3 regions of the Sphaerisporangium krabiense genome follow, and region 2 is predicted to be linked to each of the others. Evidence: predicted binding sites of a transcription regulator. Region 2 holds the regulator's gene; each other region holds the start of a gene.
What was found. The regulator LexA, encoded in region 2, represses DNA repair genes until DNA is damaged. The targets are predictions, from matches to a motif close to TCGAACANNTGTTCGA.
Positions count from the first base shown of each region.

Region 1: a site for LexA is predicted at 3,498-3,513, ahead of BJ981_RS24660 (SAV_6107 family HEPN domain-containing protein). Genes of this name have one in related genera too.
Region 3: a site for LexA is predicted at 3,070-3,085, ahead of ruvC (crossover junction endodeoxyribonuclease RuvC). Genes of this name have one in related genera too.

Region 1 covers NZ_JACHBR010000001.1:5,620,900-5,626,091, reverse strand. The annotation lists gene BJ981_RS24675 (aspartate carbamoyltransferase catalytic subunit) at 1-536, opposite strand, end outside; gene pyrR (bifunctional pyr operon transcriptional regulator/uracil phosphoribosyltransferase PyrR) at 533-1,204, opposite strand; gene bldD (transcriptional regulator BldD) at 1,727-2,221, shown strand; gene BJ981_RS24660 (SAV_6107 family HEPN domain-containing protein) at 2,792-3,232, opposite strand; gene BJ981_RS24655 (L,D-transpeptidase family protein) at 3,728-4,561, opposite strand; gene BJ981_RS24650 (YbaK/EbsC family protein) at 4,690-5,166, shown strand.
Region 2 covers NZ_JACHBR010000002.1:141,952-147,143, reverse strand. The annotation lists gene BJ981_RS28750 (vitamin B12-dependent ribonucleotide reductase) at 1-775, opposite strand, end outside; gene nrdR (transcriptional regulator NrdR) at 923-1,384, opposite strand; gene lexA (transcriptional repressor LexA) at 2,054-2,767, shown strand; gene leuS (leucine--tRNA ligase) at 2,899-5,192, opposite strand, start outside.
Region 3 covers NZ_JACHBR010000002.1:1,103,610-1,108,801, forward strand. The annotation lists gene BJ981_RS32830 (alkaline phosphatase D family protein) at 1-262, shown strand, start outside; gene pdxT (pyridoxal 5'-phosphate synthase glutaminase subunit PdxT) at 411-992, shown strand; gene BJ981_RS32840 (YebC/PmpR family DNA-binding transcriptional regulator) at 996-1,748, shown strand; gene BJ981_RS32845 (GNAT family N-acetyltransferase) at 1,803-2,987, shown strand; gene ruvC (crossover junction endodeoxyribonuclease RuvC) at 3,122-3,667, shown strand; gene ruvA (Holliday junction branch migration protein RuvA) at 3,664-4,284, shown strand; gene ruvB (Holliday junction branch migration DNA helicase RuvB) at 4,294-5,192, shown strand, end outside.

The DNA of each region.
Region 1 (5,192 bases), on a different contig from region 2:
CCGAGGGTGTGCAGCAGGTGGACGTTGGAGCGCGCCACCCGGCTGTGCAGGACGTCCCCGACGATCGTGACCCGGCGGCCGTCCAGGTCGCCGAGGCGGCGGCGCATGGTGAACGCGTCGAGCAGCGCCTGCGTCGGGTGCTCGTGGGTGCCGTCGCCGGCGTTGACCACGCTGCCGTCCACCCAGGCGGCCAGGCGGTGCGGCGCGCCGGAGGCGCCGTGCCGCACCACCACGGCGTCGGCGCCCATCGCCTGCAGGGTGAGCGCCGTGTCCTTCAGGCTCTCGCCCTTGGACACGCTGGACCCCTTGGCCGAGAAGTTGATGACGTCGGCGGACAGGCGCTTGGCGGCGGCCTCGAAGGAGATGCGGGTGCGCGTGGAGTCCTCGAAGAAGAGGTTCACCACCGTGCGCCCGCGCAGGGTCGGCAGCTTCTTGATCGAACGGCCCGAGACCTCGGCGAGCTCCTCCGCGGTGTCGAGGATCAGCAGGGCGTCCTCGCGCGACAGGTCGGCGGTGGAAAGGAGATGGCGCTTCATCGCTGGCCTCCCCTCAGCAGGACGGCGTCCCGCCGGTCGGTCTCGGTGAGGCACACCCGCACCGTCTCGGCGCGGGAGGTCGGGAGGTTCTTGCCGACGTAGTCGGCGCGGATGGGCAGCTCGCGGTGGCCGCGGTCGACCAGCACCGCCAGCCGGACCGCCCGCGGACGGCCGAGGTCGTTCAGCGCGTCGAGCGCCGCGCGCACGGTGCGGCCGGAGAAGAGGACGTCATCGACCAGGACCACGATGCGGCCGTCGACCCCCTCTTTGGGGAGGTCGGTGCGGCCGAGCGCCCGCGCGGGCCTGAGCCGCAGGTCGTCGCGGTACATGGTGACGTCGAGGGAGCCGAAGGCCACCGGGCGGCCCTCGACCTGCTCGATGCGGTCGGCGAGCCGGCGCGCGAGGAACGTGCCGCGGGTGGGGATGCCGAGCAGGAGAAGGTTCTCCGGGCCCCTGGCGCGTTCGAGGATCTCGTGGGCGATGCGGGTGAGGGCCCGGTTGATGTCCGGGGCCTCCAGGACCGCGCGCTCGCCGTCGCGCGGGGAGGTCTCGTCGCGCGCCGGGGCCTGTGCCCGCGCGTCGTTTTCCCTGCCGCCGTCGTGACCGGCGTCGTGGTCGCGGACTCCGGCGTGAGCGTCGTCGTGCGCCTGATTTCGGGCGCCGTTCATGGAGGTCACCGCCTTTCCCGCCTCACAGGACGGGGTTAAAGGAACTGGTGCACTCACGTTAGCAGCCCGCCCGAGAACGCCCCGAACCGGTTCGCCCCACCCAACCTGGGCGGATACCCTTCCGCTGACCTGCGGGGGAACGGTCGCCGCTCCCGCCGCGTGGGCGCGCCGGGGTTTCGCCCCGGCGCGCGGGGGTGCCTTATCGGACGGGACGCGGGGCGTATGCGGACGTTCCGTGAACGGGCGGGAGACGGAGACGGAAGGGACCGGAGCGACGTTCGCGGCCGCGCAGATCAGCACCCGACCGGACAGGATTCGGCATCATTTTTCCAATCAGCTTGACCAATCACGCCCACACCTTTACCGTCACTGTCCGTAACCACACCTCGCGACGTATTCGGGTAAACCGCGACGCTCCGGTCACCGATGGTGCCTGCCCCGGGTCCCAGACCCGAGCGCCGCCACAACCGTCGCGAGGCGCACAATAAGTGAGAACGTTCATAGAAAGCCGGGGGCCTAACAATGCCGTCTGACTACGCCAAGTCGCTGGGCGCGCGACTCCGCGCCATCCGCACCCAGCAGGGGCTATCACTGCACGGGGTCGAAGAGAAGTCGCGCGGCAGGTGGAAAGCCGTCGTCGTCGGCTCTTACGAGCGCGGCGACCGTGCCGTGACCGTGCAGAAGCTCGCCGAGCTCGCCGACTTCTACGGTGTGCCGGTCTCCGAGCTGCTGCCCGGAGGCTCCGCTCCGGCCCCTCTTGGCCCTACGCCCAAGCTGGTGATCGACCTGGAGCGCCTCGCCCAGCTGCCCAAGGAGAAGGCCGGGGCCCTCGCCCGTTACGCGGCCACCATCCAGAGCCAGCGTGGCGACTACAACGGCAAGGTGCTGTCGATCCGTCAGGAAGATCTGCGCTCGCTCGCGGTCATCTACGACAAGTCGCCGAACGAGCTGACCGAAGAGCTCATCACCTGGGGCGTGCTGGACGCGGAGGCGCGCCGCGCGGTCGACGCGTTCTGACGACCGTCGTTCCCCACGACCGTCCGGCCGTCGTCTCGCATGCGGCCGTCCGGTCACCGGCATGACCAGGACCGATCGATCGGCGATGTGAGCAGGACCGATCCGGTCGCCATCCTGGGCGGGGCCGTCCGGACACGCCCTGGGCGTTCCGGTCACGTCCCTCGCAAGACGCGCACGGTCGTGTGCGGCGAGGATCACGGGGCGATCCCTCCCGCACACGACTCCCGCACGCCCACCACCACGGCGCACCACTGTGAGACGCGAACTCGGGGACGGCTGGGACGAGGCCGACAGGTCGCGCATCGGCCGAGCGAACGCTGGTAGGTCCCGTATCGGCCGGATGAGACGCCGGCGGGTCGCGCGTCGGCCGAGCGAAGCGCTGGTGGTCCCGTGTCGGCCGGATGAGGCGCCGGTAGGTCGCGCGTCGGCCTGGTGAGATGCCGGCGGATCGCGTTTCGGGCGGCTGTTCGCCCGCTGCGGGCGAGCGGTGGGATCGGCGGCCCGGGGGCGGGCGGGTGTGAGCCGATGACGCGCCGGCTGCCGTGGCCGGGCGGGGGCTCAGAGGGTGGGTCAGCCGGCGATCGGGGCGTTCACCGGGATGGTGGCCTGGCCGGGGACGCCGAGGATGTCCTCGACGACGGCCACGAAGGTGTGGGCCTCGGCCAGCAGCTCGTCGGACTCCGGGGCCGTCACCACGCGCACCATGCCGGCCTCGGCCATGGCCCGCTTGCGCGCCGTCTCGGCGAAGTAGGCCGCCCACTGCGCCAGCTTGGGCTCGGCCTCGGGTAACAACTCCCACGCGCTGCGCAGCCGGCGTCTTCGCCCGTCCATGGGCCGCGGGAGGGCCGCGAGGATCGCGGCCGCCGCGCGCAACGCCGCGAGGTGGGCGGAGACGTACCGCTCGGCGGGGGTGCGGGACGCCGCGGCGTCGGCCAGGCACGCGTGCGCGTCGGCGAGATGCGCGCGCACCGTCTGGGAGACCCGGGGACCTTCTCCGGACTGTCGAGTCATGCCAACCCTCCTTGGGTCATGGCCTCGGCGGTGACCGCCGGTGATAACACCGTCGCAGATGCCACCGACAATTCCGATGGCCCGCTGGTAGTGGTCACGTGGCAGGCTCGTCCCTCGCTTCCTCGACCCGGCTCGCCGCCTGGGGCCGGACGAGGAGCTTCCCCTCTCCCCGTCCGGCCGTCGCGCGTCTCGCCGGCGGGGCCGCCGCCATGGACGGCGGCCCGCCGGAGGGTGAGGGCAGGCCGCGAGTCCCGCCCCCACTGTGTCGAACATAAATTCGATGATGGGCGATGTCAAGCATCTCACGAACAAAGGTTCGATCATGGCGTCAACCTGCGCCCGAGCGCGGGTCCCTGACGTGAAGCCGCACGTGGCGCCGGGTGACGGCCGGAGACCGGGGGCCGGGCGGCGCCGGTTCGGGGGCCGGTTCGGGGGCCGGACACGACGAAGGCCGCGGCGTCGAGACGCGCGCGGCCTTCGAACGGAGCCGTTCGATCAGCGCCGGAACTTGCCCCTCACGTGGACGGGCACCCCGGTGCCGAGCATCGCCGGCAGAGCCTGCGCGACGTGCATCGGCAGGCGCACGCAGCCGTGGGAGGCGGGATAGAGCGGCACCGACAGCGCGCCGTGCAGCGCGATGCCGCCGTTGAAGAAGATCGGGTTGTAGAGCTGCCCGAGGTAGGACTTGTGCCAGCCCGAGCGCCGCCACGTGGTCTTGTAGTCGCCGGTCGGGGTCCTGGCGTCCCCGCAGAACTTCTGCGTCTTGCCCTGCCAGGTCGCCGTCTCGCAGTAGGGGATGCCGCTGCCGGAGGAGACGTGGGTGATCAGCCTCACCTGCCCGGCCCGGTACAGGACGGCGATCTGCCGGGTGAGGTCGACCTCGACCCGGTCGGGCTTGCCCCGCGGCACGAGCACCCGCGGCGCCTTGGGATCCTCCAGCGCCCGCCAGGTGCGCGAGGTGATCGTGCTCGTGGGCGTGATGCCCTGGACCTTCTGGAACGCCCAGACGGCGGACTGCGTGGCGCCTCCGTACTGCGCGTCGAGCTTGCCGGGCGCGTACCCGAGTTCCCGCAGCCGGGTCTGCAACTGCTTGACGGCGGCGCCCTTGGCGCCGATCCTCAACCGGACGTTCGGCGCCGTGAACGGCGCGATCGCGACCTCGCGGCCGACCGGCGTCGCGTGGATCGCGACCGTCGTACCCCGGGCGCCGGCTCCCCCTGCCGGCGCCGCGTAGTGGACTCCCGTCCCGAGCCCCGAGACGAGCCCCGAGACGAGCACGGCTCCCGCGGTCAGCACCGCCGCGGCGGCGAGCCGCCTACCAACCCCCATGTCAAAACTCCCCTTCGGTAACGCCATGTACGGATCACGGACATTAGCGCAAGGATCAAGCGTCCCCACCGTGAGTCACGGAGATGTAATCAATGGCTCAGGCGGGTCAACATGCTTAGAGTGGTCCGGTGCCAGAAAAGTTGCATCCGAGCGTTCAGAAGGTGACCGCCGCCCTGCGGGAGGCCGGCGCGGCCGGCGAGGTGGTCGTGCTGGAGGACGCCGCGCCCACCGCCGTGACCGCCGCCGCCCAGCTCGGCTGTGAGGTCGGGGCCATCGCCAACAGCCTGATCTTCGACGCCGGCGGCGAGCCTCTGCTGGTGCTGACCAGCGGGGCGCACCGGGTGGACACGGGCCTGATCGCCCATCTGGTGGGCGTCTCCAAGGTCAAGAGGGCCACCCCGGAGTTCGTGAAGGCGGCGACCGGGCAGACCATCGGCGGCGTCGCCCCGGTCGGGCACCCGGCGCCGATCCGCACGCTGGTGGACACCTGGCTCGCCAAGCACCCGGTGGTGTGGGCCGCCGCCGGTCACGCGCACACGGTCTTCCCGACCACGTTCGAGGAGCTCGTGCGGATCACGGGCGGCACTCCCGCCGACGTCGAGTAGGCGGCCCGTCCGGTACGCCGGGTTAG
Region 2 (5,192 bases):
TCTTGTCCTCTTCGCGGGCCTTGGTCTCGATGAACTCCTCGATGTCGGGGTGGTCGACGTCGAGGACGACCATCTTGGCCGCCCGGCGGGTGGCGCCGCCCGACTTGATGGTGCCCGCGGAGGCGTCGGCGCCGCGCATGAACGACACCGGGCCGCTGGCGGTGCCTCCGCTGGACAGGAGCTCTTTGCTGGAGCGGATGCGCGAGAGGTTGACCCCCGACCCGGACCCGCCCTTGAAGATGATGCCCTCCTCCTTGTACCACTCGAGGATGGACTCCATCTGGTCGTCCACGGCGAGGATGAAGCACGCCGAGACCTGCTGGGGGGAGGCGGTGCCGACGTTGAACCAGACCGGCGAGTTGAAGCTGAAGATCTGGTGGATCAGCGCGTGCTTCAGCTCGTGGTCGAAGATCTCGGCGTCCTCTTCGGAGGCGAAGTAGCCGTTCTCGCGGCCGGTGCGGGTGTAGACGCCCACGACCCGGTCGACGAGCTGGCGCAGGCCGGTCTCGCGCTGCGGGGTGCCCACGGCCCCGCGGAAGTACTTCGTGGTGACGATGTTGGCGGCGTTGACCGACCAGAAGTCGGGGAACTCGACGTCCCGCTGCTCGAAGTTGATCGAGCCGTCCCGCCAGTTGGTCATGACGACGTCGCGGCGCTCCCAGCGCACCTGGTCGTACGGGTGCACGCCGGGCGTGGTGTGGATGCGCCTGATCTTCAGGCCCTTGGAGGCCCGCTTGCCCCCGCGCCCCACTGAGCCGCTCACCGTCTCCGTCATGATCTTTCCCCTTCCGGGACCCCGTGGAGCCCTAATGTCGGAACACATCCGCGCGCCGCGCACATCCCCCGGCGCCGGCGCCCGGCGAGATCCTCGGCGTCCGACGGCCTCCGGACTCCCCGGGCGTGTTGGTCGTGTCTGAAGTGTTCAGTCTTGGTCCGCGCCCCGGGAGGCGCGCAGTTGCTCGATCTCTTCCTCGAAGTCGGCGAGGGTCTCGAAGCCGCGGTAGACGGAGGCGAACCGCAGGTAGGCCACCTCGTCGAGCTCGCGGAGCGGCCCGAGGATCGCCAGCCCGACCTGGTGGGAGGCGATCTCGGCCGAGCCCGTCGCGCGGATGCTCTCCTCGACGCGCTGCCCGAGCTGCGCCAGGGAGTCCTCGCCGACGGGACGGCCCTGGCAGGCGCGGCGCACGCCGGCGATGACCTTGTCCCGGGAGAACGCCTCGGTCACGCCGCTGCGTTTGCTCACCATCAGCAACACCGTCTCCTGGGTGGTGAACCGGCGCCCGCATTGTGAACACGTGCGGCGCCGCCTGATCGCCGCGCCGTCCTCGGTCGACCGGCTGTCGATCACCCTGGTGTCTGGATGACGACAGAATGGGCAATGCACGTGTCGCCTCCGTTTTCTCGCGATTCCCACCGGCCACCCCGGCCGGACCCTCGTGAATGCGGCCTCCCCGGGTCGACCCCGAGGAAAGTCCGCCCCATGTTTCCGTATTCGCCCCACGCTCGCGGGCCCATTCCGGATTAACCGAAATAGGCATGCGCGCGCACTGTGGGTGCCCACAGTGCGCCGACGGAAACACAACCTATGGGTTACCGACAACGGTGTAAGTACTAGATGTTGTGGTCCAACCGTAGGAGTGCCGCACCATGAACGCAAGTCGGCGGCACCCCGGATCGCGAACCCCCCGCCGATCAGGGGGAACGACCCCCGCACCGGCGTGTCGCAGCCGCGCGGCGCCGCCGACTCCCCCTCCGGGCCCGGAGCACCGGAGAGGGGGACGCATCAGACCGAGATCGCTCAAGTGATCGACTTTCCCGCCTCACCCGCGTAAGATCGCGAAAGTCGAACACGATATCGATCGAACTCCCGTACGATGTCATGCGCCGACCGGCGACCACGTTCGGATTATCTCGAACAGTTGTTTGATGACGATCTTGAACGGCGTTATTGTCGCTGTGTGCGACATCGGGAACACGGACGGGCGGCCGGCCGGGCGGGCATGGCGTTGATGTGGCGGCGCGTCCGGGGACGCCCGGCGAGGAGGAGTTGACTATGAACGAGCAAGACGAGAGCGGCGCGGTCGTCACCGACCTCGCGGTGCGCAGGCGTGACTCCTTGGGCCTCACCCCGAGGCAGCGCAAGATCCTTGAGGTGATCCGCGATTCGGTGCAGCAGCGCGGCTATCCGCCGTCGATGCGCGAGATCGGCGAGGCGGTCCAGCTGACCAGCACCTCCAGTGTGTCCCACCAGCTCACGGCGTTGCAGCGCAAGGGCTACCTCCGCCGTGACCCGCACCGTCCGCGCGCGCTGGAGGTCCGCCTGCCCGGCGAGCCCGCGCTCTGGGTCGACCCGGTCGGCCCGGGCGAGGAGGAGCCTTTGGTGACCCGCCCCACGGCCGCGTTCGTGCCGCTGGTGGGCCGCATCGCCGCCGGCGGCCCCATCCTGGCCGAGGAGCGCGTCGAGGACGTCTTCGCGCTGCCCAAGCAGCTCGTCGGCGAGGGCACGCTGTTCCTGCTCCAGGTCTCAGGCGACTCCATGATCGACGCCGCGATCGCCGACGGCGACTGGGTGGTCGTGCGCCAGCAGCCGGTGGCCGACAACGGTGACATCGTCGCGGCCATGATCGACGGCGAGGCCACCGTGAAGACCTTCAAGCGCAAGGACGGCCACGTCTGGCTGGTGCCGCACAACGCCAACTACGACCCGATCCCCGGCGACGAGGCCACCGTCCTCGGCAAGGTGACCGCGGTCCTGCGCAAGCTCTGACCGAGCCGGGCGAGCGGCGCCGCACCGGCCGCTCCCCCGCGCCCACCGCCCGGGCGCGACGAAGCCCATGACACCGCCTGAGCGTCCCCGCGGGGAACGCTCAGGCGGTTTCGCATGCCGCCCGGCGGGGCTCAGGGGACGATGTTGACCAGCTTGGGCACCCGCACGATCACCTTGCGCGGCGTCCCGGACAGGTACGGCCGCACCTTCTCGGAGGCCAGAGCCAGCTCCTCCAGCGCGGACTCCGAGATGGACGGCGAGACCTCCAGGCGGTCCCGCACCTTGCCCGCCACCTGCACGACGCAGGTGACCGACTCCTGGACCAGCAGCGCCGGGTCGGCGGCGGGCCAGCCCGCCCGCGCGATCGTCGGGCCGTGGCCGAGACGCTCCCAGCCCTCCTCGGCGGCGTACGGGGCGACCAGCGACAGCATGACGGCCAGCGCCTCCGCGGCCTCCCGCACGGCGGGGTCGGCGGCGCCGGGGCCGGCGTCGATGGCCTTGCGCGCCGCGGAGGTCAGCTCCATCATGCGGGCCACGGCCACGTTGAAGCGGGAGGACTCGACCAGGCGGGTGACCTCGTCGACCGTCCGGTGGGTGACCTTGCGCAGTTCCAGGTCGCCGGAGGCGGGGTCGGCGCCGGCCGGGGAGGCCGCGCCCGCCTCGGCCATGACGCGGAACGCCCGGGCCAGGAACTTCTGCGACGCGGCCGGGGAGAGGTCGGCCCAGTCGATGTCGTCCTCGGGCGGGCCGGCGAAGACCATGGTCAGCCGGACGGCGTCCACGCCGAAGGCGTCGATCTGCTCGCCGAGGTCGACGCCGTTGCCCAGGGACTTGGACATCGCCTTGCCCTGGTTGATGACCTGCCCCTGGTTGAGCAGGCGCAGGAACGGCTCGGGGAAGTCGACCATGCCCATGTCGTGCAGGACCTTGGTGAAGAACCGCGCGTACAGCAGGTGGAGCACGGCGTGCTCCACGCCGCCGACGTACTGGTCCACCGGGCCCCAGCGCCGGACGCGCTCCACGTCGAAGGGGCCGTCCTCGTAGCCGGGCGAGCAGTACCGCAGGAAGTACCACGAGGAGTCGACGAAGGTGTCCATCGTGTCGGTGTCGCGCCGGGCGGGCCCGCCGCACTTGGGGCAGTCCACCTCGACCCAGTCGGTGGCCCCGGCCAGCGGCGAGACGCCCTTCGGCGCCAGGGCCTCGCCGCGCAGGTCGGGCAGCGTGACCGGCAACTGGTCGTCGGGGACGGGGACCTCGCCGCAGTCGGGGCAGTGGATGATCGGGATGGGCGTGCCCCAGAAGCGCTGGCGCGACAGCAGCCAGTCGCGCAGCCGGTAGTTGACGGCGGCGGCGCCCGTGCCGCGCTCCTGGAGGATCTGGACGATGCGGGCGATGGCCTCGGCCTTGGACAGGCCGTCCAGGGGACCGGAGTTGACCAGGCTGCCCTCGCCCGGGGTGGCGGCGCCGGTCTCGGCGGGGTCGGGCAGGCCGGTCTCGACGACGACCCGCACGGGCAGGCCGAACTTCCGGGCGAAGTCCAGGTCGCGCTGGTCGTGGGCGGGCACGGCCATGATCGCGCCGTGGCCGTAGTCGGACAGGACGTAGTCGGCGGCCCAGACCGGGATGCGCTCGCCGTTGACGGGGTTGACGGCGTGCCGCCCCAGGAAGACGCCGGTCTTCTCCTTGTCGGTGGCCAGGCGCTCGATGTCGCTCAGCTTGGCGACCTCGGCCTGGTAGGCCCGCAGCGCGGGCAGCTGCTCGGGCGCGCAGATCTGCTCGGCCAGCGCCGCGTCGGCGGCGACGACGAAGAACGTGGCGCCGTACAGGGTGTCGGGGCGGGTGGTGTAGACGGTGACCGGCTCGTCGCGGCCTTCGATCTCGAAGCGGACGTCGGCGCCCTCGGAGCGGCCGATCCAGTTGCGCTGCATGGTCAGCACGCGCTCGGGCCAGCCGCCCTCCAGCTGGGCCATGTCGTCCAGCAGGCGGTCGGCGTAGTCGGTGATGCGGAAGTACCACTGGGTCAGCTCGCGCCGGACGACCTCGGTGCCGCAGCGCTCGCAGCGGCCGGCGACGACCTGCTCGTTGGCCAGCACCGTCTGGTCCTTGGGGCACCAGTTGACCAGGCCGCCCTTGCGGTAGGCCAGGCCGCGCTCGAAGAACCGGTTGAACAGCCACTGGTTCCAGCGGTAGTACTCGGGGTCGCTGGTGTGCAGGCGGCGCGACCAGTCGAAGGACACGCCGTACCTCTTGAACGAGGTGGCCTGGGTGTCGATGTTGGCGTACGTCCACTCGGCGGGGTGGGCGTTCCGCTTGATCGCGGCGTTCTCGGCGGGCAGGCCGAAGGAGTCCCAGCCGATGGGGTGCAGGACGTTGTAGCCGCGCTGGAACCAGTAGCGGGCCAGCACGTCGGCGATGGCGAAGACCT
Region 3 (5,192 bases), 960 kb from region 2:
CACCGAGCTGGCCGTCACCTCCGTGACCAGCGGGGGCGACGGCCGCGACCATGACCGGGCCAGGGAGGCGCTGCTGGCGAAGAACCCGCACCTGAAGTTCCATCTGAGGCGCCGCGGCTACCTCATGGTCAAGGTGGAGCCCACCGCGCTGGTCGCCGACTTCAAGGTGCTCAAGTACGTGAGCACGCCCGGCGCTCCGGCGCACACCGCGGCGAGCTTCGCGGTGCCCGACAAGATCCCCGGACTGCTGCGCAGGCCCTGAGCCCACCAGGGGAAGTCCTGGGCGGTTTGGGGTGTTGTTCCGCTTGGCCCTACGCTTTTGACGCCCGTCGCCGCAGGAGGCGTCCGACCCCGCGCGCGACCGCCCGAGCGATGAACGGAAGGAACGACCGGTGACCTCTGCGCCGACGATGCCGACGATCGGCGTGCTCGCCCTCCAGGGCGACGTGCGTGAACACGCCCGATCCCTCGAGGCCGCCGGGGCCAGGGCCGTGGCCGTGCGCCGCCCGGCCGAGCTGGACGCGGTGGACGCCCTGATCGTGCCCGGCGGGGAGTCCACGACCATGTGGAAGCTCGCGGACGCCTTCGAGATGCTCGAACCGCTGCGCGCGCACATCAAGGGCGGCATGCCGACCTACGGCTCCTGCGCCGGCATGATCATGCTGGCCGACCGGATCGAGGGCGGCATCGACGGCCAGCAGACGATCGGCGGCATCGACATGGTCGTGCGCAGGAACGCCTTCGGCCGCCAGATCGATTCTTTTGAGGCATCCTTGGACTTCGCGGGACGCGGCCCGCTGCGCGCCGTCTTCATCCGCGCCCCATGGGTGGAATCCGTGGGGCCGGACGTCGAGGTGCTGGGGGTGGCCGAGCCTGGGGATAGGATCGTCGCGGTCCGGCAGGGACCTCTGCTCGCGACGTCCTTCCACCCCGAGCTGACCGGGGACGCGCGGGTTCATTCGTATTTTGTCGAGATGGTGAGGGAGCTCTAGCCGATGTCCGGCCACTCCAAATGGGCGACGACGAAGCACAAGAAGGCCGCGCTGGACGCCAAGCGGGGCAAGCTTTTCGCCAAGCTCATCAAGAACATCGAGGTGGCGGCCCGCACCGGCGGCCCGGACGCGGACGGTAACCCCACCCTCTACGACGCCATCCAGAAGGCGCGCAAGAGCTCGGTGCCGATCGAGAACATCGAGCGCGCGCGCAAGCGCGGCGGCGGCCTTGAGGCCGGCGGCGCCGACTGGCAGACCATCATGTACGAGGGGTACGCGCCCGGCGGCGTGGCCGTGCTGATCGAGTGCCTCACCGACAACCGCAACCGCGCGGCGTCGGAGGTGCGCGTGGCCATGACCCGCAACGGCGGCTCCATGGCCGACCCCGGCTCGGTGGCGTACATGTTCAACCGCAAGGGCGTCGTCATCGTCCCGAAGGGCGGCGGCCTGGGCGAGGACGACGTGCTGACCGCGGTCCTGGACGCCGGCGCCGAGGAGGTCAACGACCTCGGCGAGTCGTTCGAGGTCGTGTCCGAGGCGGGCGACCTGGTGCCGGTCCGCAAGGCCCTGCAGGAGGCCGGCATCGACTACGACTCGGCCGAGAGCAGCTTCCTGCCCACGCTGAGCGTCCCTCTGGACGAGGACGGCGCGCGCAAGGTGTTCCGCCTGATCGACGCCCTGGAGGACAGCGACGACGTGCAGAACGTCTACGCCAACTTCGACGTCAGCGACGACGTCCTGGCCAAGCTCGACTGAGCCACCGGAAATCGGTTCGCCCGGTTAGGTGGGTTTCGCCTAGGTTTGTCCGTCGTGCAGATCCGTGACCTGACGCCCGGCGACCTGGACGCCGTGCTGGACAACCGCAAGCGGGCGTTCGGCCCCCTGCCCGCGAGCAGCGCCGCCACGTGGCGGGCCCTGGTCTCCCCGGTGCTCCCCGAAGGCCGCTACCTCGGCGCCTTCGACGGCGGCCGGCTGGTCGCCACCAGCCGGATCAACCACTACGAGCAGTGGTGGCACGGCCGCGCGCTGCCCGCGGGCGGCATCGCGGGCGTCACCGTCGCGCCCGAGGACCGCGGGCGCGGGGTCGGCGGCCTGCTGATGCGGGCCACCATCGAACGCTGCGCCGAGCTCGGCCACGCGGTCTCGGCGCTCTACCCCACCACCACACCGCTGTACCGGGGCACGGGCTGGGAGCACGCGGGCGCCCGCCTGCGCGTCACCGTGCCGGCCGAGGGGTTGCGGGCGCTCGCCCCCCGCGACACCGCGGTCGCGGTGCGCCGCGCCGGGCCCGGCGACGTCGCCGCGATCCGGGCCCTGCTCGGGCGCCTGCACGCCGCCACCCGCGCCTGCGGCCCCGTGGTCGAGGAGGAGCGGGTCCTGCGCCTCTGGCTGGAGGACGACGACGACTTCTCCTACCTCGCCGACGACGGCTACCTGCTGTACCGCTGGGACGGCGACGGGCTCGACGTGGACAACCTCGTGGCCGGCTCCGAGGCGACGGCGCGCGCCCTGTGGTCGCTGGTCGGCAGCGCCTCCTCCGTGGCCGCCACGGTGACGGCGACCGTCGAGCCGGACGACCCGATGCTGTGGCTGCTGCGCGACCGCTCCACCGACACCGTCAAGCGCACCGGGTGGATGTTCCGGATCATCGACCTGCCCGCCGCCGTGGCCGGGCGCGGATACCCGGCCGGGGTCACGCTGGACGCGGTCGTCGAGGTGAGCGACCCGCAGCGCCCCGCGAACTCCGGGTCCTGGCGGCTGTCGGTCGCCGCGGGCCGCGGCGAGGCCGTCCGCGCCGGCCGGTCCTCCGGTCAGGGCCTTCGACCCGGTGAGGACGTCACCCGGCTCACCATCGGCGGCCTGTCGGCCCTGTTCGCGGGCGTCCAGGTGAGCGCCCTGCGCCGCGCCGGGCTGCTGACCGGCGGCGCGCCCGCGACCGACGACCTCCTCGCCTGCGCCTTCGCCGCCAAGCCGTACATGATCGACTACTTCTGACGGCGCCGCCGCCGTCCGCCGCGCCGGGACGCCCGGTGTGTCGGAGGGTGCGCGGCCGCGGCGGCCGGGGTAGAGTTCGGGGCCGAACAGGTGTTCGGCGGTCTTGGGGAGGCGTGCCGGTGCGGCTACCGGAGCTGAGGGTCATGGGGGTCGATCCCGGCCTCACCCGGTGCGGCCTCGGCGCCGTCGTCGGCCGCGCGGGCGCGCCGCTCACCCTCGTCAAGGTCGGCGTCGCGCGCACGCCCGCGGGCGACGAGATCGGCGCGCGCCTGGCCGCCATCGAGACCGAGATCGAACGCTGGCTCGACGAGGTCAGGCCCGACGCGGTCGCCGTCGAGCGCGTCTTCAGCCAGAGCAACCTGCGCACCGTCATGGGCACCGCCCAGGCGTCCGCCGTGGCCATCCTGTGCGCCGCGCGCCGCGGCCTGCCCGTCGCGCTGCACACGCCCTCCGAGGTCAAGGCCGCGATCACCGGGTACGGCAACGCCGACAAGGCCCAGGTCGGCACCATGGTCACCCGCCTGCTCCGCCTCGACGCCATGCCGAAACCGGCCGACGCCGCCGACGCGCTGGCGCTCGCCATCTGCCACATCTGGCGCGGCGGCACCCAGAACCGCCTGGCCCAGGCGCTCGCCAGGGCCAGGCCCGCCCCCGCGCCCGCGAAGGGAACCGCCCCGTGATCGCCTCCGTCTCCGGGCGCGTCGCCGGCCTCGCCCCCGACTCCGCCGTGCTGGAGGTCGGCGGCGTCGGCGTCCTGGTCCACTGCACCCCGGCCACGCTCGCGTCGCTGCGCGCCGGCGAGCAGGCCAGGCTCGCCACCTCCCTGGTCGTCCGCGAGGACTCCCTCACGCTCTACGGCTTCGCCACCGACGACGAGCGCACGGTCTTCGAGATGCTCCAGACCGCCTCCGGCGTCGGCCCCAGGCTGGCGCTGGCCATGCTCGCCGTCCACACGCCGAACGCCCTGCGGGTGGCGGTGGCGAGCGCCGACGTCAAGGCGCTGACCATGGTGCCGGGCATCGGCCAGAAGGGGGCCCAGCGCATCATCCTGGAGCTGAAGGACAAGCTCGGCACGCCGGACGAGGCCGTCGACGCCGCGCTCAACGGCCGCGCCCGCAGGCAGGCGTGGCGCGACCAGGTCCACTCCGGCCTGGTCGGCCTCGGGTACTCCTCCAAGGACGCCGACGAGGCCGTGGCCGCCGTCGCGCCCGACGCGGACGCCGAGGAGGCCGCCGGCCGCGAGCCGTCGGTCGCCACCCTCCTGAAGGCGGCCCTGCGGGCCCTGAGCGTGCGATAGGGGCCCGCGATGAGCCTGGAGAGAGATCTGGTGTCCCCGGACGCCGAGGGCGACGAGCGGGCGATCGAGTCCGCGCTGCGCCCCAAGCGTCTGGCCGAGTTCATCGGCCAGACCCGCGTGCGCGAGCAGCTCTCGCTGGTGCTCGAGAGCGCGCTGCGCCGCGACCGCCCCCCGGACCACGTCCTGATGAGCGGCTCGCCCGGCCTCGGCAAGACCACCCTCGCCATGATCATCGCCGCGGAGCTGGGCATGCCGCTGCGCCTGACCTCCGGCCCCGCCCTGGAGCGCGCCGGCGACCTCGCCGCCATCCTCTCCACGCTGTCGGAGGGCGAGGTGCTGTTCATCGACGAGATCCACCGCATGTCCCGCCCCGCGGAGGAGATGCTCTACCTCGCCATGGAGGACTTCCGCGTCGACATCGTCGTCGGCAAGGGTCCCGGCGCCACCGCCATCCCCCTGGAGATCGCGCCGTTCACGCTGGTCGGCGCCACCACCCGCGCGGGCCTGCTGCCCGCCCCCCTGCGCGACCGGTTCGGCTTCGTCGCCCACATGGACTTCTACGACGTCGAGGAGCTGGAGCAGGTCCTGCGCCGCTCGGCGGGCCTGCTCGCGCTGCGCCTGCCCGAGGAGGCCGCCCACGAGATCGCCCGCCGCTCGCGCGGCACGCCCCGCATCGCCAACCGCCTGCTGCGGCGGGTCCGCGACTTCGCCGAGGTCCGCACCGACGGCGTGATCACCCGCGACATCGCCTCGGCCGCGCTCAACCTGTACGAGGTCGACGCCGAGGGCCTCGACCGGCTCGACCGCGCCGTCCTCGGGGCGCTGCTGCGCAAGTTCGGCGGCGGCCCCGTCGGCCTGTCCACGCTGGCGGTCGCGGTGGGGGAGGAGCCCGAGACCGTCGAGGTCGT